One region of the Streptomyces sp. G5(2025) genome, then DNA from elsewhere that is predicted to be linked to it. Evidence: predicted binding sites of a transcription regulator. Region 1 holds the regulator's gene; the other holds the start of a gene.

Region 1 (10,837 bases):
CGATCTTCAGGCCCGCGAAGAAGTACGTGAGGTTCTGGAGCGTGGAGACGTCCAGGCCCTCCAGCGCCGACACCAGCGGGTACGAGATGAAGAACGACGCCTCGTAGCCGTCCACATGGTGCTGGGCGCCCTCCAGGGCGTGCAGCGTGAAGATGCAGACGCCGACGATGAGGATGACGGACTCGACGAAGTACGCCTGACCCGTGTTCGAGCCGGCGAAGCGGGACTTGCGGCCCGGCTTGTCCGGGCGGTTCAGCTGCCGGATGACGATCAGCGTCAGGATGCCGAGGACGGTCATCGTGCCGAGGAACTCGACGAAGACGTTGTACGGCGCCCAGTCACCGATGACCGGCAGCATCCAGTCGGCCTTGAAGAGCTGGCCGATGGCGTTGACGATGGTCAGCAGCAGCGAGAAGAAGCCCACCGCCACGAACCAGTGCGCGACGCCGACGATGCCCCACCTGTTCATGCGGGTGTGGCCGAGGAACTCCTTGGCCACGGTCAGGGTGCGCTGCCCTGGGTTGTCGGTCCGGGTGCCGGCGGGCACGGACTGGCCGAGCCGCATGAACCGGTAGATCTGCACGATGGCACGGCCGAACAGCGCGACGCCGACCGCGATTAGGACCAGCGACACGATGATCGCGGCGAGTTGCATTTGGGGGCTCCTCGGGCCTGCGAGGCGGGACTTCGTAGCGGACTACGACTGATTACTAAGCGGTAACTTATGCAGTCCGTCTGAGACTACCCACTTACTCCGCCGCACTGTAGCCAGCAAGGCGGTGATCTGCGTCGCTCAGGCAACCCTTGCCGCGCTGCCGTGCCCCGAAGGGGCGCGGGGAACTGCGCGCCCAGCCGACCACAGACCCGCAGCCGAACACGGACCCCCGGGAGGCCACCTTGCGCGTAAGCCCCGGATAAGAGTTGAGCCCCTCCGACTCACATCTGTTGACGCCAGCGCAGCGTTCCTGCATGCTTGAGTCAGATCCACTCAAGATGTACCTCTGGAGGAACCGAAATGGCACGTGCGGTCGGCATCGACCTGGGCACGACTAACTCCGTCGTCAGCGTTCTCGAAGGCGGCGAGCCCACCGTCATCACCAACGCCGAGGGCGCCAGGACCACGCCGTCCGTCGTCGCCTTCGCGAAGAACGGCGAGGTGCTGGTCGGCGAGGTGGCCAAGCGCCAGGCCGTCACCAACGTCGACAGGACCATCCGGTCGGTCAAGCGCCACATGGGCACCGACTGGAAGGTGGACATCGACGACAAGGGGTTCAACCCCCAGCAGATCTCCGCGTTCATCCTCCAGAAGCTGAAGCGTGACGCCGAGGCCTACCTGGGCGAGAAGGTCGCCGACGCGGTCATCACCGTCCCGGCGTACTTCAACGACTCCGAGCGCCAGGCCACCAAGGAGGCCGGCGAGATCGCGGGTCTGAACGTCCTGCGCATCGTCAACGAGCCCACCGCCGCCGCCCTGGCCTACGGCCTCGACAAGGACGACCAGACCATCCTGGTCTTCGACCTCGGTGGCGGCACCTTCGACGTCTCGCTGCTTGAGATCGGCGACGGCGTCGTCGAGGTGAAGGCCACGAACGGCGACAACCACCTCGGTGGTGACGACTGGGACCAGCGCGTCGTCGACTACCTGGTCAAGCAGTTCAACAACGGCCACGGCGTGGACCTCTCCAAGGACAAGATGGCGCTCCAGCGCCTGCGCGAGGCGGCCGAGAAGGCCAAGATCGAGCTGTCCTCCTCCACGGAGACCACGATCAACCTCCCGTACATCACGGCCTCCGCCGAGGGCCCGCTGCACCTGGACGAGAAGCTCACGCGCGCCCAGTTCCAGCAGCTCACGTCCGACCTCCTGGAGCGCTGCAAGACGCCGTTCCACAACGTCATCAAGGACGCGGGCATCCAGCTCTCCGAGATCGACCACGTCGTTCTCGTCGGTGGCTCCACCCGCATGCCGGCCGTCGCCGAGCTCGTCAAGGAGCTGACCGGCGGCAAGGACGCCAACAAGGGCGTGAACCCGGACGAGGTCGTCGCCATCGGCGCCTCGCTCCAGGCCGGTGTCCTCAAGGGTGAGGTCAAGGACGTCCTGCTCCTCGACGTGACCCCGCTGTCCCTCGGCATCGAGACCAAGGGCGGCATCATGACGAAGCTCATCGAGCGGAACACCACGATTCCGACGAAGCGCTCCGAGATCTTCACGACGGCCGAGGACAACCAGCCGTCGGTCCAGATCCAGGTCTACCAGGGCGAGCGCGAGATCGCGGCGTACAACAAGAAGCTCGGCATGTTCGAGCTGACCGGCCTCCCGCCGGCCCCGCGCGGCGTCCCGCAGATCGAGGTCTCCTTCGACATCGACGCCAACGGCATCATGCACGTGACCGCGAAGGACCTCGGCACGGGCAAGGAGCAGAAGATGACCGTCACCGGCGGCTCCTCGCTGCCGAAGGACGAGGTCGACCGCATGCGCCAGGAGGCCGAGCAGTACGCGGACGAGGACCACAAGCGCCGCGAGGCCGCCGAGTCCCGCAACCAGGGCGAGCAGCTCGTCTACCAGACCGAGAAGTTCCTCAAGGACAACGAGGACAAGGTCCCCGGCGAGGTCAAGACCGAGGTCGAGGAAGCCGTCAATGAGCTGAAGGAGAAGCTCAAGGGCGAGGACACGGCCGAGATCCGCACCGCGACGGAGAAGGTCGCGGCCGTCTCGCAGAAGCTGGGCCAGGCCATGTACGCCGACGCCCAGGCCGCGCAGGCGGCCGGCGGCGAGGGCACGGCCCCCGGCGCCGAGCAGGCCAAGGAGGACGACGGAGTCGTCGACGCCGAGATCGTCGACGACGAGAAGGACCAGAAGGGTGGCGCCGCCTGATGACCGAGGAGACCCCGGGTTTTGGCGAGAACGCCGAGAAGCCTGACGTCCCCTCTGGCGCCACCCCTGATGACGCGGCGCCGAAGGCCGCCGAGCCCTCCACCGAGGAGGGCCCGGCGGCCCCGGCCGGGGACGCGGACAGCAAGACGTCCGCCCAGGATGTGAGCCTGACCGCCCAGCTGGACCAGGTGCGCACCGCGCTCAACGAGCGCACGGCGGACCTCCAGCGGCTACAGGCCGAGTACCAGAACTACCGCCGCCGGGTGGAGCGGGACAAGGTGGCGGTGAAGGAGGTCGCCTCGGCGAATCTCCTCTCCGAGCTCCTCCCGACCCTCGACGACATCGGCCGCGCCCGTGAGCACGGCGAACTCGTCGGCGGCTTCAAGTCGGTCGCCGAGGCGCTGGAGACCGTCGTCGCCAAGATGGGTCTCCAGCAGTTCGGCAAGGAGGGTGAGCCCTTCGACCCGACGATCCACGAGGCCCTGATGCACAGCTACGCACCGGATGTCACCGAGACGACGTGCGTCGCGATCCTTCAGCCGGGGTATCGCATCGGCGAGCGCACCATCCGCCCCGCTCGGGTGGCCGTCGCCGAACCGCAGCCCGGCGCGCAGACGGTCAAGGGCGACGAGTCCGCCGAAACCGCTCCGGAGGCCTCGGACGAGAAGGAGACCGGTGGCCCGGACGAGGGCTGACGGCATCGAGATGAGTAAGGAGGGACGTCGGGGATGAGCACCAAGGACTTCATCGAGAAGGACTACTACAAGGTCCTCGGCGTCCCCAAGGACGCCACCGAAGCCGAGATCAAGAAGGCGTACCGGAAACTCGCCCGCGAGAACCACCCGGACGCCAACAAGGGCAACACCAAGGCGGAGGAGCGCTTCAAGGAGATCTCCGAGGCGAACGACATCCTCGGGGACCCCAAGAAGCGCAAGGAGTACGACGAAGCGCGTGCCCTCTTCGGCAACGGCGGATTCCGGCCGGGCCCCGGAGGCGGCGGCGGATCGTTCAACTTCGACCTGGGCGACCTCTTCGGAGGCGGCGGCCCGGGTGGGGGCGGAGCGGCCGGCGGCGGCTTCGGGGGCGGCCTCGGTGACGTCTTCGGGGGCCTGTTCAACCGCGGCGGCGCGGGTGCCGGTACCGGCACGCGTACGCAGCCGAGGCGCGGCCAGGACATCGAGTCCGAGGTCACGCTGAGCTTCACGGAGGCGGTGGACGGCGCGACGGTGCCGCTGCGCATGTCCTCCCAGGCCGCCTGCAAGGCCTGTTCCGGCACCGGCGACAAGAACGGCACGCCGCGCGTGTGCCCGACCTGCGTCGGCACCGGCCAGGTCTCGCGGGGCGGCGGCGGCGGTTTCTCGCTGACCGATCCGTGCGTGGACTGCAAGGGCCGGGGCCTGATCGCCCAGGACCCGTGCGACGTCTGCCACGGCTCGGGGCGCGCGAAGTCGTCCCGCACCATGCAGGTGCGGATCCCGGCGGGGGTCAGCGACGGCCAGCGGATCAGGCTCCGCGGCAAGGGCGCCCCCGGCGAGCGGGGCGGCCCCGCCGGTGACCTGTACGTGGTCGTGCACGTCGACACCCACCCGGTCTTCGGCCGCAAGGGCGACAACCTCACGGTCACGGTGCCGGTGACGTACCCCGAGGCGGTGCTGGGCGGTGAGGTCAAGGTCCCGACACTGGGCGGTCCCGCCGTCACCCTGAAGCTGCCGCCGGGCACGCCCAACGGCCGCACCATGCGCGCCCGCGGCAAGGGCGCTGTCCGCAAGGACGGTACGCGCGGCGACCTGCTGGTGACGGTGGAGGTGTCGGTCCCGGCATCCCTGTCGGACCCGGCGAAGGAAGCCCTGGAGTCCTACCGCAAGGCGACTGCGGGCGTCGACCCGCGGGCAGAACTGTTCCAGGCCGCGAAGGGAGCGTGACCCATGGAGAGGGTCGGCCGTCGTCGCAACCCGTACCAACTCACCGACGAGACGCCGGTGTACGTCATCTCGGTGGCCGCCCAGCTGAGCGGCCTCCACCCGCAGACCCTGCGCCAGTACGACCGCTTGGGCCTGGTCTCCCCGGACCGCACCGCGGGTCGGGGCCGCCGCTACTCCGCGCGTGACATCGAACTACTGCGCACCGTGCAGCAGTTGTCGCAGGAGGAGGGCATCAACCTCGCCGGCATCAAGCGGATCATCGAGCTGGAGAACCAGGTCGCGGCGCTCCAGTCGCGGGTCGCGGAACTCTCCGCGGCCGTGGACGGAGCCGCCGCCGCCATACAGCAGCGGGAAGCGGCGGTGCACGCCTCGTACCGCCGCGACCTCGTCCCGTACCAGGACGTGCAGCAGGCGAGCGCGCTGGTGGTCTGGCGGCCCAAGAGAGCGACGGAGCAGTAACGACCGCCCTCATTCATGACGCACGCGGGGCCGGGAGGGGAACCTCCCGGCCCCTTCGCGCGTTGCGGTGGTCGACCTGAAGTGTGCTGGGCGTTGTGTGTTGTCGCGTTGTCGCGGGGGGAAGTGGATTTCCATGGCCATGGTGGGGCTGTTCTGGATCGCCGAGGGCGATGTGTACGTGGGCGCGAAGCCGTCCGGGCTCGCCGCCGGCGTGCGCCTGACCCCGGAGGGCGTGGTGGCCCTCGGCGACCGGCAGTCGGGCCTGTGGCCGTGGGAGGACGTGCGCGCCCTGGCGGTCGACGGTGCCCCCGTGAAGACGCTGAAGCGGCAGGTGGGCGCCCTGGTGGACATGGCCCTGACGGTCGGCCTCGGCGGCGCGGACGCGGCGCCGACCATGACCGTACGGCTCACCGACACGCAGGGCGCCGCACACGAACTGACCGCGTACACCGCGGCGGCGACGGGTTACTCCCCGACGGAGCACGACCTCTCCCGCGATCTCCTCGCCCACCTGACGCAGGGCGCGGGCACGCTCCTGACGACGCTGGCGGCGATGGCGGAGTGGGGGCGCCGCCGGGAGGAGGGAACGCCGCGGGCCGCCGAGCGGGAGGAGCTGCTGCGGGAGTGGATCGGGGCGGGCGGCTGACGCGGCAGCCGACTGGCCGACAGCCCTCACAGGTCGTGTTCGAGAATCCCCGACTGCCCTATGAGATAGCCCAGTTGGGCGCGGCTCTCGCTGCCCAGGGTGGCGGCGAGCTTGGCGATGTGGACGCGGGCGGTGCGGATGTTCATGCCGAGGCGGTCGGCGATCTCGGCGTCGGTGAGGCCCTCGACGAGCAGGCCCGCGATGGCGCGCTGGCGTGGGGTGATGCCGCCCTCGGAGACCTGGGGGGCGGCCTGCGGCCACATGGGGGTGGCCAGGCGCCACAGCCGCCAGAAGGTGGTGGCGAAGTACTCCACGAGCGCCGGGTGGCGCAGCTCCAGGGCGACGGTGCGGTCTTTGCTGGCCGGGATGAAGGCCACGGTCCGGTCGAAGACGAAGAGACGGTCGGTGACCTCGTCCAAGGTGCGGGCCTCGGTGTCGCCGTCGAGCTGTTCGAAGTAGGCGAGCACGGGCAGGGAATGGCGCGTCGTGTGCTGGTAGAGGGTCCGCATCCGGCAGCCCCGGCGGAGGATCGCCTGGTCGCGGGGAAGACCTCGGCCAACGTCTCGGGCGGGCGGGTGCCGCCGGGCTGGATGGCGAGGAACTCCTGGGCGACGTCCGCCATGGCGTGGTCGATGGCCGCGTTGATCTGTTCGAGGCCGTCGAGGACGGTGATGGCGGGGGCGTCCGCGGCGGCGGACAGCTCCGCGTCGAGCGCGATGAGCGGAGCGAACGCGGCACTGAGCCGCGCCTCGCGCGCCCGCTGCTCGGCGATTCGGTCGTCGATGGCGCGCAGGAGGCGGGGCAGGGCGGTGGCGGGGGCGGTGGGACGCAGCCGGCGGGCGTCGGTGGCGTCCGGGCGCAGGAGGCCGAAGTCGACGAGGCAGGGCGCCCGTTCGGAGTCCTCGACGCGGACGCCGCCCTCACGGAGGGCGCGTGCGTAGACGGAGGAGCCTTCCTCGCAGAGTTCCTCCACGGCGTGTGGCGCGTGTTCGCTGCGCATGTGCGCTCCCTCCCGCTCAGTTGAAGCGCGGCGATTCTATGCAGGGGGACGCGAGGGGGGAGCCGTCCCCTCATTGAAGTGTCTACTTCTGTGCCGCGCTGGTCGCCCCGCGCGGGCGGGCCGGGGCGCAGCCGCGGGTCAGGAGCCCCGGGGGCCGTGGGCGAGGATTCCTGACCGGCCGATCAGGTAGCCGAGCTGGGCGCGGCTGCCGCTGCCGAGGGTGGCGGCGAGCTTGGCGATGTGATCGCGGGCGGTGCGGATGTTCATGCCGAGGCGGTCGGCGATCTCGGCGTCCGTGAGGCCTTCGACGAGGAGGGTGGCGATGGCGTGCTGGCGCGGCGTGACGCCTCTGCCCGAGGGGAGTTTCGCCGACCGGGGATACATGGGGGTGGCCAGGCGCCACAGCCGCTCGAAGGTGGTGACGAGGTAGTCGATGAGGGCGGGATGGCGCAGCTCAAGGGCGACGTCACGGTCCTTGTTCGCCGGGATGAAGGCCACGGAGCGGTCGAAGACGAAGAGACGCTCCGTCAGCTCGTCCAGGGTGCGGACCTCGACATCGCCCTGGAGGCGCTCGTAATAGGCGAGGACGGGCAGGGAGTGGCGGGTGGTGTGCTGGTACAGGGTGCGCAGGCGGCCGCCGCGGGAGAGGAGCCCCTGGGCGCTCGCGAGGGAGCGTGCCAGTACCTCGGGGGGCCTGGTCCCTCCCGGCTGGATGCAGAGGGCCTCTTCGGTGGCGGCCTTCAGCGCCCGGTCGACGGCTTCGCCGATGCGGGGCAGTCCTCGCAGGACCGTGATGGTGGAGGGGGCGTCCGGGAGGCGGGGGCCGGGGGTGATCGCCATGAGCGGCGCGAACGTGTCGGCCAGCCGGGCCTCGCGGCGCCGCTGGTGCGCGATGTCCTGCTCGATGGTGTCGAGCAGCCGGGGCAGGGCGAGCGCCGGGGCGACGGGGCGCAGCCACCGGGTGTCCTCGGCGTCCGTGAGCAGCAGCTCGAAGTCGATGAGGCAGGGCGTCTGTTCGGCGTCCCGCAGGGGGACGCGGCCTTCCCGCAGCGCCCGTGCGTACAGGCGTCCGCCCGCCTCGCACAGCGTGTCCGGGCCGTGGGGGTGGGCTTCGGTGGTCACTTCGGGCGGTCCTGGTCGAGGATTCCCGACTGGGCGATGAGGTAGCCGAGCTGGGCGCGGCTGCCGCTGCCGAGGGCGGCGGCGATCTTGGCGATGTGGGCGCGGCAGGTGCGGACGTTCATGCCGAGGCGGCGGGCGATGGCCTCGTCGACGTGGCCCTCGATGAGGAGCCTGGCGATGGAGCGCTGGACGCCGGTTATCCCGTCCGTGGAGGGGGCGTACGGCACTTCGTCGAGCAGCGGGGTCGCTCGGCTCCACTGATGCTCGAAGACCTTGGCGAGGTACTCGACGATGCCCGGATGGCGCAGCTCCAGGGCGACCTGGCGGTCCTCCCGCGCGGGAATGAGCGCGACCGTGCGATCGAAGATCATCAATCGGTCGATGAGCTCTTCCAGGGTTCTGATGTGCACCTTGCCCTTGGCCATGCGCGCCGCGTACGCCAGAGTTCCCTGACTGTGCCGGACCGTGTGCTGGTAGAGGGTGCGCATGGTGATGCCGCGTTCGAGCACCGTCTGGCCGCGTTGCAGTGCCACGGTGAGCGAGTCCTCGCTGCGGCCGCCGCCGGGTTGGGCGGTGAGTATCTCGAAGCGGCACTCGGACGTGGCGCGTTCGATGGCGGCGTCGATGTCTGCGTCGCTCTCCAGCACGGTGATCGAATGCGCCGTCGGCTCGGGCCGGGCCGTGATGGCCATAAATGGCTCGAAGAGATCGGTGAGCTGCACGGCGAGTCGCCGCCGGTCCTGAATTTCCCGTTCGATGGGGTTGATCCGCTGGGCGAGCGCGGCGGACGGAGCGATCGGACGGAACCAGTCCCCGTCGTCCGGGTCCGGGCGCACCAGGCTCGACTCCAGGAGGCAGGGCGCGTTCTCGGCCTCGGACCGTGCCAGACGGCCATTGCTCAGTGCACTGGCGTAAAGCCTCGCACCCTCGTCACAAAGTGGGGTCGCGGGGTGAGGATGTGTCGGTTTGGCGTCTCTTGTGAGCAAATCTCCACCCCCCAGGGTCCTGAACGTGCAGGAACATGATGCATCGACCCTGTGGCTTTGACGTGCTCGATTGAGACATCGTCTTGTTGAGCCGGGGGAGAGGAACCTACCAAGTGAGGACGAAGCCGACCATGTTTAAGCGCATGCTTCGCTCGGTGCTTGTCACCACCTTCTCCGTCGGGCTGGCCCTGGGCGCAGTGACCACTCTGGATCTCTCCTGGCACAGCGAGCCGGCCGGCGGATCCGCGATCGCCGGCCCGCGGCCGGATCTGTCGTGGCATGTCGTTCCGGAGGGTGACGCGGCATGAGCACCCCTCCCGACGACCGCACGTTCCGCCGAGAAATGGCCACCGCCTACCGCTCCGGTTGGCACTTCATCGATCTCGTGACCGCGATCCCCCACCGCGGTGACTCGTTGATGGTGACCTTGCTCGGTGAGCCGATCGTCGTCACCCGTGACGACCAGGAGGAGATCCGCGCCTACCGGTGCCTTCGGCGGCCGCGAGGAGCGCCGCAGCCCGTGCGGTGTGCCATTCGGTACGGGATGGTCTTCGTCAATCTCGACCGGCGCGACCACCAGCTTGTCGGAGAGCAGGAACAGCAGGACCCGGGTGCGATGGCGGGCGCCCCGGACAACGTCACAGCCACCCCCCGCAGTGCCTGACGCGATTCCCCCGTCGTTGTAAATCGCGCAGGTACTTCCCCCAGCAGCGGCGCCACCGTGGACCTGAACACGGTGGCGCCGCTGTGGCGTGCGCGGGGGCAGGGGGCCCGGCATCCGGGCCTCACGCCTTCCCCAGCGCCCGCGTCACCTCGATCTCGATCAGGACCCGGTCCGGGTTGGGCGACGGGCGCCGTTCGTAGCGCTCCTGGTAGCGCAGCTCGGCCTCCTCGATCAGCGCCGGCTCCGTCCTGATCGTCGCGCGGCCCTCCAACGTCGCCCAGCGCCGCCCCGCGAACTGACACACCGCCACCCGGGCCCTGGGGCCGTCCGGCACGCCCGCCGCCGCCGATATGTGCGCGACCTTCCGGCTCGTCTTGCGCGCGAGGACGCGGGCGACGCCGGCCTCCGCGTCGTACGTCACGCCGACCGGCACCACGTGGGGCGTCCCGTCGGGCCGCAGCGTGGTCAAGGTGCACAGGTGTCGTTCACGCCAGAAGCTGAGGTAGGGCTCGGGCGGCTGACGCGGGTCGATCCGGGCGGCTGGTGCGTTCGGGGTCTGGCTCTGGCTCGGGCTCATGGGACGGAACATAGCCGGGCCGCCTTCCGGTTCCTGCCTTGAGTGGAATAGACTCAACTTTGTGTACGTTGAGCTAGTCAGAGTGAGGGGTACCCGACCCCTGGCCGCTGGTTGGACCCGTAAGGAGGTCAAGCGCACGTGGACGCAGAGCTGACGAACAGGAGCCGCGCCGCCATCAACGCGGCCGGCGACCGGGCCCTGAAGGACGGGCACCCCGACCTGACCCCGGCACATCTGCTCCTCGCCCTGCTGGAAGGTGAGGACAACGCGAACATCATCGACCTGCTCGCCGCGGTCGACGCCGACCAGGCGGCCGTGCGCGCGGACACCGAGCGGGTCCTCGCCGCGCTGCCGAGCGTGGCCGGTTCGACCGTCGCTCCGCCGCAGCCCAACCGCGAGCTGCTGGCCGTCATCGCCGACGCCGCGCAGCGCGCGAAGGAGCTGGGCGACGAGTACCTCTCCACCGAGCATCTGCTCATCGGCGTCGCCGCCAAGGGCGGCCGGGCCGGGGAGGCCCTCGCCGAACACGGGGCCACCGACAAGAAGCTTCTGAACGCATTCGAGACGACAAGGGGAGGGCGCCGGGTGA
Region 2 (10,837 bases), on a different contig from region 1:
TCGGGGCGCGGCCGGAGCGGCGCGGCTGGGAACGGACGGAGTCCTAGGGCTCCTGGGGCGTCTTGCCCTGCCCCTCCTTGCCGTTGTCGTCATCCACGATCTCGGCATCCACCACGCCTTCCTCGGTGGGTGACTCCGTGGCCGTCTGCTGCTCCTGGGTGCCGCCGCCGGAGGCCGCGTACATCGCCTGGCCCATCTTCTGGCTGACGGCCGCCAGCTTCTCGGTGCCGCTGCGCAGGGCGGCGGTGTCGTCGGGCCGGTCGTTGAGGAGGGTCTTCAACTCGCTGACAGAGGCCGCCACTTCGTTCTGGGTGTCCGCGGGCACCTTGTCGCCGCTGTCCCGCAGGAACCGCTCCGTCTGGTGGACGAGCTGCTCGGCCTGGTTGCGGGTCTCGGCCGCCTCGCGCCGCCTGCGGTCCTCCTCCGCGTGCTGCTCGGCCTCGCGGACCATGCGGTCGATGTCGTCCTTGGGCAGCGCGGAGCCGCCGGTGACCGTCATGCGCTGCTCGCGGCCGGTCGCCTCGTCCTTCGCCGAGACGTGCATGATGCCGTTGGCGTCGATGTCGAAGGTGACCTCGATCTTGGGCACCCCGCGCGGGGCGGGCGGCAGCCCCGTCAGGTCGAAGACGCCGAGCTTCTTGTTGTACGCGGCGATCTCCCGCTCGCCCTGGAAGACCTGGATGCCGACCGAGGGCTGGTTGTCCTCGGCGGTGGAGAACGTCTCCGAACGCCGGGTGGGAATCGTGGTGTTGCGCTCGATCAGCTTGGTCATGATGCCGCCCTTGGTCTCGATGCCGAGGGAGAGCGGGGTCACGTCGAGCAGGAGCACGTCCTTGACGTCGCCGCGGATGACACCGGCCTGGAGGGCCGCGCCGAGCGCCACCACCTCGTCCGGGTTGACGCCCTTGTGGGGATCCTTGCCGGTGAGTTCCCTGACCAGGTCGGTCACCGCGGGCATCCGGGTCGAGCCGCCCACCAGGATCACGTGGTCGATGGCGGACAGCTTGACGCCCGCGTCCTTCACGGCCTGGTGGAAGGGTTCCTTGCAGCGGTCGAGCAGATCGGACGTCAGCTCCTGGAACCGGGCCCGCGTCAGCTTCTCGGCCAGGTGCAGCGGGCCTTCCGAAGAGGCGGTGATGTAAGGGAGGTTGATGTCCGTCTCACTCGACGAGGACAGCTCGATCTTCGCCTTCTCGGCGCCCTCGCGCAGCCGCTGGAGGGCCATCTTGTCCTTGCCGAGGTCCACGCCGTGCGCGTTCTTGAACTGCCGTACCAGGTGCTCGACGATCCGCTGGTCCCAGTCGTCGCCGCCGAGCCGGGTGTCGCCGTTGGTGGCCTTCACCTCGATGACGCCCTCGCCCATCTCCAGGAGCGATACGTCGAAGGTGCCGCCGCCCAGGTCGAAGACGAGGACGGTCTGGTCCCCGCCCTTGTCCAGGCCGTACGCGAGGGCCGCCGCCGTCGGTTCGTTGACGATCCGCAGGACGTCGAGGCCCGCGATCTCGCCGGCCTCCTTGGTGGCCTGGCGCTGGGTGTCGTCGAAGTAGGCGGGGACGGTGACCACCGCGTCGGTGACGTCCTCACCGAGGTAGGACTCGGCGTCGCGCTTGAGCTTCTGCAGGACGCGCGCGGAGAGTTCCTGCGCGGTGTAGCGGGTGCCGTCCACGGAGCCGCTCTCCGGGAAGCGCCAGCCGCCGTCGCCCATATGGCGTTTGACGGAGCGTGCGGTGCGCTCCACGTTCGTGACCGCCTGCCGTTTGGCGACCTCGCCCACCAGGACGTCGCCGTTCTTCGCGAAGGCGACGACCGAGGGAGTGGTGCGCGCGCCCTCCGCGTTGGCGACGACGGTGGGCTCACCGCCCTCCAGTACGGCCACCACCGAGTTCGTCGTCCCGAGATCGATCCCGACCGCTCGTGCCATGGTCCAGTCCCTTCCGCCGCGAGCCCATGTCCCCCGTGTCCAGGCCTACTCCACTCATCTCCCATCACAAAACTTGAGCTGGCCATTGTCAAGGGCCGCATACGACGATGCCGCCACCCCGAGGAGGGGTGACGGCATCGTCCGACCGTCTCTGGGTCAGCCCAGCTTGGCCGTGAGCGTGATGGTCGTACCCGTCAGCGCCTGGCTCACCGGGCAGTTGGCCTTGGCGTCCTCGGCCGCGGCGACGAAGGCGTCCTCGTCGATGCCGGGGACGGTGCCCTCGACCGTGAGGTGGATGCCGGTGATGCCCGTGCCCGGCTGGAAGGTCACGTCGGCCGACGTGGTGAGGCGGCTCGGCGGGGTGCCGGCGCTGGCCAGGCCGTGCGACAGCGCCATGGAGAAGCAGCTGGAGTGGGCGGCGGCGATCAGCTCCTCCGGGCTGGTCTTGCCGTTCGCCTGCTCGGCGCGGGCGGGCCAGGACACCGGCTGCTCCCCGATGCCGGAGGAGTCGAAGGTGACGGTGCCCGAGCCCTCCGTCAGAGAGCCTTCCCAGACCGTGTGCGCGGAGCGCGTGGTTGCCACGATGCAGTTCCCTTCAGTGCGGTTCCGTGATCGGAGTGCGGTTCCGTGATCGGAGATCCGTGGCCACCATCCGATCACACTCGGGGCGGGAATGGGCCGCGGGGCGGCCCCGGCGGAGCGCGTGGTCGCCGCCGCGCGGACTACCCGGCGCGTTCCGGGGCACCCGCAGTCGCGTCACGCAAGGACTGGAACGCGACTCCAAGGAGTGTGGCCATGTCGGCTTACGGAAGTCGGTCAGCGGCGTCTTCTGGTTCCCGTACGAACAGCTTCGCGGTGGCCGGACTCGTCTGCGGCATCGTCGGGCTGTTCGTCCTCAGCATCGTCCTCGGACCGCTCGCGATCATCTTCGGTGCCCTCGCCCTGCGGCAGCGGGCGGGCGGCGGAGGGATGGCGAAGGCGGCCATCATCCTGGGCATCGTCGACGTCGTCCTGTTCGTCGTACTGATGGCGCTCGCCGCGTCGGGCGAGTTCAGCTGGTACGTCGGCGGCTGACGGCCCCCCATCGGCCCGTTGCTCGGCCCGCCCGTCCCCAGCGTGTCGCGGAGAGGGCGGGCCGATCGGTGCGCGCGCGGAAGGTACGTGCTCAGGGGCCCCGGTACAGGAGCCGGTCCAGGAGGAGCAGGCGGGTCAGTACGGAGAGAACCAGCATGACCGCGGTGGCCGGAACCGGCGGCCACCCCGTTCCGGCGATCAGGAGAGCGGTCAGCGGCAGCCGCGCCGCCAAGTCCGCGTTGCTCAGCGCGGCGAAGACCACGAACCTGCCGGAGAGCCGCCGCCACCGGGACCGCCCCACGCCGGACGGTTGGCCCCCGGCGGTCCCCGGACGGGCCCTTTGGGCCACGAGCACCTCCGCGAGCAGGAAGTTCCACAGGATGGCGGCCTGCGTCGCCACGGCCTCGGCGGCCAGGTGGTGCAGCGGTGTCACGGCGGTGAGCAGGGCGAGCAGGCCGAGGTTGGGCAGCAGGCCCGACAGGCCGATGAGTCCCAGGAGGGCGACTCTGGCCGGAACGCCGACGGTGCGCAGTGACAGCAGGTGCCGCAGGAACCGGATCACCGGGAGGCTGGTGGCGCGCAGCAGGAGCAGGTGGCGCAGGAACCGCATCCCTTCGCGCACCCCGCTCTTGGAGCGGCCCGCGTGGCGTTCGGCGAAGGTGTACGGCACTTCGACGACGGCACGCGGCGGCCGGCGAACCGCCAGCTCCAGCAGGATCTTGTAGCCGAGCGGGCGCAGACCGGGGCCCGACGGGTGGCGGGTCAGCATCTCGCGCCGCACGGCGAAGAAGCCGCTCATGGGGTCGGAGATGCCGCGCAGCGCGCGCGGGAAGAGGGCCTTGGCCAGCAGGGTGGAGCCTCGCGAGACGACCGTCCGGTAGCGGTCGGCCAGCCCGGCCCGGCTCCCTCCGCGCGCGTAGCGGCTGGCGACGACGAGGTCGGCTCCCCCGGCCTGGCCGTGCAGCGCGAGGCGGTGGGCGAGTTCGGGCGGGTGCTGGAGGTCGGCGTCCATGACGACGATCCAGGGGGCCGCGGTGCGGCGGATGCCCTCGTGGACGGCTCCGCCAAGACCGCCCTCCGGCCGCTCCCGGTGGTGCACGCGCACCAGCAGACGGCAGCGTGCGGTGGCTTCCTCGATCACCTGCGGCGTACCGTCCGAGGAGTCGTCGACGAACAACACCTCGACAAGAGTGCCGGGCGGGGCGGCGGCGTCCAGGCGGTCGAGCAGCGGGCCGATGTTGTGTGCCTCGTCCCGGGTGGGCACGATCACCGAGATGCCGGGCTGGGTCCGTGGCGACGCGGCGTGGACAGTCATGACTTCTCCTCCTTCTCGGCCGGTCCCGGCTCCGCCGCGGGACGGCTCCCCCACCGGGTGCCTCCAGGTGGGCGCCGCTGTGGGCGGTCAGTTCCCAGTCGGTGCGGTGACGGCACTCGCGCCAGGCCGCCCGGACGGCGGCGTACGCGAGGACGAGGGAGTACAGCGGCAGGCTGCACCAGAGCCACAGGTGATGGACGGGGCGTACCGGTACGCCGTACACGCGTCCGAAATCGTGCAGTGCCGCCGACTCGAACAAGGCGGTGGCGACGAGCAGGAACATCGGCACCCAGGCGGCGAGGGCCACGGCGAGGGGGATGCCGTCGAGCAGCGCGGTGACGAACACCACCGGCATGCACAGTCCGGTGCCCGCCTGGAGGAAGGGAGTGGCGAGGATGTAACGAGCCAGCAGCCTCCTGCGGGCGGTGGACAGATGGCGCCACTCGCCCTTGCGCAGGACTTGGAGGAAGCCCTGGTTCCACCGGGTGCGCTGGCGCAGCAGTGCGCGCAGCGTCCCGGGGGTCTCCTCGCGGGTGACCAGGGCCGGCTCGTAGCCGACGACGACCTTCGCGCCCCGCCGGGAGAGCCGCACCCCCAGCTCGCAGTCCTCGGCCAGGCAGTCGCCGTCCCAGCCGCCCGCCTCGCGCAGCAGCGCCGCGCGGACGAAGACGGTGTTCCCACCGAGGGGGATGAAGCCCTGGCGGGCGTGGACGTGCAGGCGGCTGCGGAACCAGAAGAAGTACTCCAGGCAGTTGCGCAGCGCGTACCAGCTGTCGGCGTGGTTCATCAGCTGGACACCGCCCTGCACGACGTCGGCGCCGTGGACGTGGAACGCGGTGTCGACGTGCCGGAGCAGTCGGGGGTGCACGACGTCCTCGGCGTCGAAGACTCCGATGACCGTGCCCCGGCACACGGGCAGGGCGGTGTTCAGGGCGCGGGGCTTGTTCTTCTCGGCGTGGTGGTCGGTCACCTGCCGCACCCGGTCGGGGTCGGCCGCCGCCAGGCGACGGGCGAGGTCCGTGGTGCCGGGGTCGTCGTCACCCGTGATCACCACGATCTCGAAGTCGGGGTGGTCGCAGGCCAGCAGGGTGCGCACCGTGTGTTCCAGGACCCTCTCCTCGTGCCGCGCCGGCAGCAGGAGGGAGAAGGACTCCCCGCAGGTGTCGGCCGGTTCGGGGAAGGCGGTCTCCTCCGGACGGTGGGGGGTGGCCCACGCGTACAGCATCCACCACAGGGTGAGCGTGGCGGTGACCGTGTGCAGCGCGGCGACGGCCAGGAGGCAGGCGCTCACCATGGCGGGCGTCCCGGCGTCGGTGCGGTCGGCGGGGTCCTGCGGGGCGCCGGCCGATCGGCCGGCCGTCTCCTCGCACGCACCTGGGTTTCCATTCGCGGGGCCTTTCCTTCTCTTGACGTGCTCCGTGGCGGCCGGCGGGTCTGCTCACAGGTCGATGTCCTTCGGAGGTGGCGTACGGCTGCCGCCGGGGTCGTCGTAGGGCCAGATGTCGGTGGAGTGGTCCAGACAGCGGGCCACCTCCGGGAGCACCGGCGGGTCGGTGATGGTCTTGTCGTGCCGTACCGACTCGGGGATGCGGAGCAGGTCGACGTCGTTGTAGTGGGCGACGGGCCTGGCGTGCCGCAGGAGGGTGCGCAGGCCCCGGAGGTCCTTCTCTTTGGAGGAGGCGCGGACCTGGACGGTGGACACGACGTAGTCGATGTCGCGCCAGCCGCGGGGCAGCGAGGCGGCGACGGAGGGGTCCTTGTCGAGCTTGTACGTCCAGATCGCCCCGGCCCCGGGGGTGAAGCCGGTGCCGACGGCTTCCAGCCACAGGATCTCGTCGGTGACCAGCCGCCGCCGGTGCCGGTCCTTCAGATCCATGTTCCGGATCCAGCGGGCCGCCTCCTCGTACTCATGGAGGTGGTCGGCGGTCAGCACTTCCCGTTGTGTGGCGTACCAGTGGGGGGCGAACGGTGCCACCAGGGCGATGAGCAACAGGGCCACGGCCGGCCGCAGGGCGCGCCGCGAGCGGGTGGCCGCGCGCCGACCGGGCCGCAGGAGGCGGTGGCACAGAGCGGCCACAGCGAGGGCGTAGAAGGGGAGGAGCTGGCTGATGTACATCGCGGGCAGGTAGCCGCCCGGACGCAGGGCGAAGGCGGTCAGCGGCGCGACGGCGAGCCCGAGAGGGCGCAGGCGCCGGTCGGCGAGTGCGGCGGCCGCACCCGCGTTGCCGCCGATCAGCAGCACGGCGTCACGGTGCAGCCACAGGTCGGCCAGGGTGTGGGCGGGGGTACCGGGGACGAAGACGGAGCCTGATGTGGGGCGGTCGAACAGCTGCCACCGGATGGTTTCGACCATGGAGACATGGCAGGTGCCGGGGAGCAGTTCGTCGTTGAGGGCGGCGTAGAGGGGCCACACGAGGACCAGCAGGAGGCCGGAGAGGAAAGCGGCCAGGGCGAAGGGCCGGGCCGCTCGCGGGTTGCGGGTCCACAGCGCCCATACGAGGGCCAGGAGCACCGGCAGGCAGGTCTCCTTGGACAGGACCGCGAGGGCGAAGCAGCAGCCGGCGAGGCCGTAGTGGACGAGGTGCCGACGCGGTGAGAGGGCCAGGACCAGGGCCAGGAGGGTCCATACGGTGGCGAACGAGTCCAGGTAGACCTGCCGCTCCAGCGCGATGGCCAGCGGTGAGACGGCGTGGAGGAACATGGCGCCGACGGCCGTGACCCGGGACAGGCCCAGCCGTCGCGCGAGGGGGTACAGAAGCGCGTTCGTGGCGGCCCCGACCGGCAGCATCAGCCACCGCGACCGTTGCAGGTACAGCTCTCCGGACGCGAGGTCGGACGGGAACAGCGTCTGGAGTGCCGCGAGTTGCATCCAGCCGACGGGGGCGTGGTCGTACCAGTAGGTGTAGTGCGACAGGCCTCGGCCGGTGCGCGTCGCCCAGGCCTGAGCGATGTAGGTGCCCTCGTCACCATTGGGGTAGGGGTAGCCGTCGAGGTTCCACGCGCGCAGCACGACCGCCGCCGCGCAGACGACGATCGCTGACGCCATGGCCGTGATACGCCGGGGTGTGGTGCCCGCCGGGGGCGCCGACCGGTCCGGGACAGAAGACAAGGAAAATCCCCTCTGCGTGGATCGACGGCGCGGGGGTGGGGGCCGTCATGGGCGGGGGGGGCGCGACACCTACACGGGCGCGGGCGCGCGGCGTGCGTACCGGACGCCCCGTCAGGCGCCCGGTACGCGCGTTCCTCACTTCACGGTGACCGTGACGTCCGTCGCGCCCAGGTTCCCGAAGTCCCAGTGCACGGTGTACGGGCCCGGGGTGGCGCCGGCGTCCACCGCCGCCTGCGTCCACAGGGGCGCCCCCGCGCCACCGCCCGGAAGGTCGAGGTCGACCTCGGCGGTGAGCACGCGGCCGTCATCGGAGACGGTGCCGGTGAACTTGCGTTCCTTGTTCGCCTTGTTGTTCCACACGGAAATGGTGTTCTGGTCCGAGGTGAACCGGAACGGCCCGTCCTGCGGGAGGCGCACCGTCACCTTCTGCTTGCCGAGCGGCGCGTCACCCATGTTCTGGATGTGGACGTGCGGGTGCGCCTGGCCGGGGGACCTCGCCTCGGTCGGCTGGGGGGTGATCCGGTGACCGTACGGGTAGCGGGACACCTCCCGGCTCTCCTTGTTCCTGAGCGTGGCGATGTCACCGTGGTCGTGCCACACGGGCTGACCGCTGCCGAAGGAGAAGCCGCCGGACTCCGGGTGCCGTTCGTTGGTGTAGACCCGGAACCGCCCGCCCGGCTGGAGCACCGTGCCCTGCGGGAAGGTGAAGTCCTTTCCCGTGCCGTCCGCGTGCAGCACCCAGCCCGACATGTCGGCGGCCTCCGTACCGCGGTTGAGGATCTCCACGTACTCGTCGGACTGGCTGCCGGCCACCGTGCCCTTGGGGTCCACGTGCGTGATCACCACGTCCGGCTTGCCGGGCTTGGTGAACAGGGCGACGACCGCCGCGCTGTTGGAGCTGTTCTCCTTGCTGTCGAACTCCCGGACCACTCGTCCGCCCTGCTTGAACCCGCTGATGACGACCTTGTACTTTTCGCCGTTCACCGTCACGGTCTGCGGGGAGATGAACTTCGGCAGCGACACGATGTCGTTGGGGTGCGGCCCGCTGTTGTCCGTCTCGTTGTGGTGGAACGTGAAGTTGAGGTCACTCGTGGTCCCGTCCTCGAAGCGCACCTGGACCTTCAGGTCGACGTCGAACTCCCGGGTCTCGCCCGAGTCGATGGGGTAGTTCTCGTGCGTGAAGGTGCCCAGGACGAATTCGGTGCCGTCCAGCCGGGCCTCGGTGCGCCCGCCCTCAAATTTGTAGCCGCTCTTCTGCGTGCCCTTTCCCCACCGGACATGGTTGGTGTCCAGGCCCGTGACGCCGGGAGGGCTCGGGTGGACCGCTGTCCACGTTCCCTTGGTTTCGATCATGCTCATTCTGACCGCCTCCGTGATGTGCTGCCCGCCGCGGACCGGGTCCGCCTGATGGCGAGCGTTGCGTGTACGACAGCAACTGGCATTCCCGGACCGGCGGCACACAAAGAAAACAGAGCCGGCCATTGTGCATTCCGGCGGGATAAGTTGTACATCGCGTATAACAGCCAGGAATCCGGCGTACCCGGCCACCATTGGGGAATAGCACCGAAGCAAAAACTCGAAGGCTCCGATGATGCCGCCGCTCGACCGAAAAGAAGGAGGGCGTACACACTGCATTTCGGATACCCGCCGCGACGGGACGCGGATACGCATGGGTCATGGCATGCGGTCATGACATGCGGTCATGACATGCGGTCATGAGATATTACCGGACATCGCCCGAAACTCTCGCGCGCAGAAGAAGAGAGACTGTCCCGCTCGGCATGGAAGTAATCATCCTTCGACGGCATGACGCACTCGCGAGGTGACTCTTTGAACACATTGCACAAAATCGGCCGAGCGGCTTCCCAAATTTTGTGCACTTGGTCGGTTGATGTACGTCGTTGAACGATTTCATGCTGGCGAGTACAGGCAATTGCCCATGTGGGCAGAGCCCCCTGCCTCAAGGAGTGACCGTGCACCGTCCTGCCGACCCGGACCAGCCCCGCGAGACGCCCGCCGCCGCTCCCGCGCTGCCCCCGGCCGCCCGATACCTGCGCCACCACCACGCCGAGAGCCTCACCCGGCAGGCGTTCGACGAGGTGTCACGGGACACCGCCGGCCCGGTGACCGCCGCGACCGTCGCCGACGACATGGCCCTGTGGTTCTCCGTCCTCGCCGGGGAGGTGCCCACGCCCATGCTGGGCGCGGCGTTCAGGGCACGGGCGGCCGCACATGCCATGGCCGGGCTCAGCGCGGAGGACAGCATCGTCCTGCACCACGTATGTGTGGAGATCCTCACCCGCGCCCTGGTGGGCACGTCGTCACCGTCCCGGAGCCGGACGGCACTGGAGACGGACGTGACCACCATGGCCCTGCCCCCACTGCGCGCGGCGACCGCGGCAGTCATGTCCGAGCAGGGCCGGCAGGAGTGCGAGACCCCGCCGCAGCACGGTGCCGCTCCCCCGTCGTCACCCGCCGTACCGCCTCGGTGGTGCCTGGGTGCCATCCAGCCCAGGCACAGCATCAGGGAGGCCCTGCGGCGGTTCCGGGCGGACAACCCGCACGCCGCGGTCATCACTGCGGGCACTCAGGTGACCGTCTTCACCCACCACCCGCCGGGCGCGCCCGAGGTGCTCGCCCCCTACGCGCTCGTCCCCGTAGAGAACGGCGACACCGCCGGAGCCGCGCGCCGCGCCGCTCTCGCCGCCGTGATCGCCCGCCACTATCGGCGGTCCCTCACCGCCGAACACGTACTGCCCCTCGTTGCCGCGCTGGACCTCACCGCGAGGGAACGCGACGCCTTCGTCACCGCGTGCCTGGGTCCGCTGCACACCTGTGACCGCCACCGGTACCTGCTCGACACCCTGGCCGCGTACCTCGCACACAACCTCAGCACCACCGCCGCCGCCCGGAGCCTGTACATCCACCGGCACACCCTCGCCTACCGGCTGCGCTCCATCCAGGAACTCACCGGCCTCGACCTGTATCAGCCCTTCGACCGGCTCCAGGCCGAACTCGCCCTCATCTTCAGCCGGGCCGAGCCCGTGCGGGCACTTCCCCGGCAGCGCACCGCCTGACCGGGGGGAGTCAGACGGCGGGCCCCCGGCCGCGCGGCGGCGCGGTCTCCGTCATCTCCCGCTCCAGCAGGGCCAGTTCGGCCCGCAGACGGTCGAAGGGGTGGGTCATGTCCAGGCCGGTGAGTTCCCTGATCCGGCGCAGCCGATAGGTGAACGTCTGCCGGTGGATGTACATGCTGCGGGCGGCGGAGGCGACACACAGATTGTGCGTCAGGTACGCGCGCAGCGTCTCCAGCAGATGTCCGTGCCGCCGGGTGTCGCACAGCGGTCCGAGACACTCGTCCGACCCGCCCCGGCTCCGGGTGGTGCCGATGCGCGACAGTGCCAGTGGCAAGTGCCGG

What was found. The regulator HspR, encoded in region 1, represses chaperone genes until heat shock. The targets are predictions, from matches to a motif close to TTGAGNNNNNNNNNCTCAA.
Region 2: the regulator HspR is predicted to act here: its motif matches at 1,995-2,013, upstream of dnaK (molecular chaperone DnaK).

The regions. Positions count from the first base shown of each region.
Region 1 is NZ_JBMUZT010000006.1:4,121,184-4,132,020, forward strand. It holds gene ACOBQB_RS29530 ((Fe-S)-binding protein) at 1-655, opposite strand, end outside; gene dnaK (molecular chaperone DnaK) at 1,016-2,872, shown strand; gene grpE (nucleotide exchange factor GrpE) at 2,872-3,567, shown strand; gene dnaJ (molecular chaperone DnaJ) at 3,601-4,794, shown strand; gene ACOBQB_RS29550 (heat shock protein transcriptional repressor HspR) at 4,798-5,253, shown strand; gene ACOBQB_RS29555 (hypothetical protein) at 5,387-5,899, shown strand; partial or broken gene ACOBQB_RS29560 (LuxR C-terminal-related transcriptional regulator) at 5,926-6,899, opposite strand; gene ACOBQB_RS29565 (helix-turn-helix transcriptional regulator) at 7,038-8,021, opposite strand; gene ACOBQB_RS29570 (helix-turn-helix transcriptional regulator) at 8,018-9,022, opposite strand; gene ACOBQB_RS29575 (hypothetical protein) at 9,163-9,315, shown strand; gene ACOBQB_RS29580 (hypothetical protein) at 9,312-9,671, shown strand; gene ACOBQB_RS29585 (pyridoxamine 5'-phosphate oxidase family protein) at 9,793-10,248, opposite strand; gene clpB (ATP-dependent chaperone ClpB) at 10,387-10,837, shown strand, end outside.
Region 2 is NZ_JBMUZT010000002.1:951,086-961,922, forward strand. It holds gene narI (respiratory nitrate reductase subunit gamma) at 1-47, shown strand, start outside; gene dnaK (molecular chaperone DnaK) at 44-1,921, opposite strand; gene ACOBQB_RS04655 (OsmC family protein) at 2,078-2,503, opposite strand; gene ACOBQB_RS04660 (DUF4190 domain-containing protein) at 2,717-2,995, shown strand; gene ACOBQB_RS04665 (polyprenol monophosphomannose synthase) at 3,087-4,310, opposite strand; partial or broken gene ACOBQB_RS04670 (glycosyltransferase) at 4,375-5,604, opposite strand; gene ACOBQB_RS04675 (ArnT family glycosyltransferase) at 5,749-7,356, opposite strand; gene ACOBQB_RS04680 (choice-of-anchor K domain-containing protein) at 7,555-8,778, opposite strand; gene ACOBQB_RS04685 (PucR family transcriptional regulator) at 9,393-10,496, shown strand; gene ACOBQB_RS04690 (PucR family transcriptional regulator) at 10,507-10,837, opposite strand, start outside.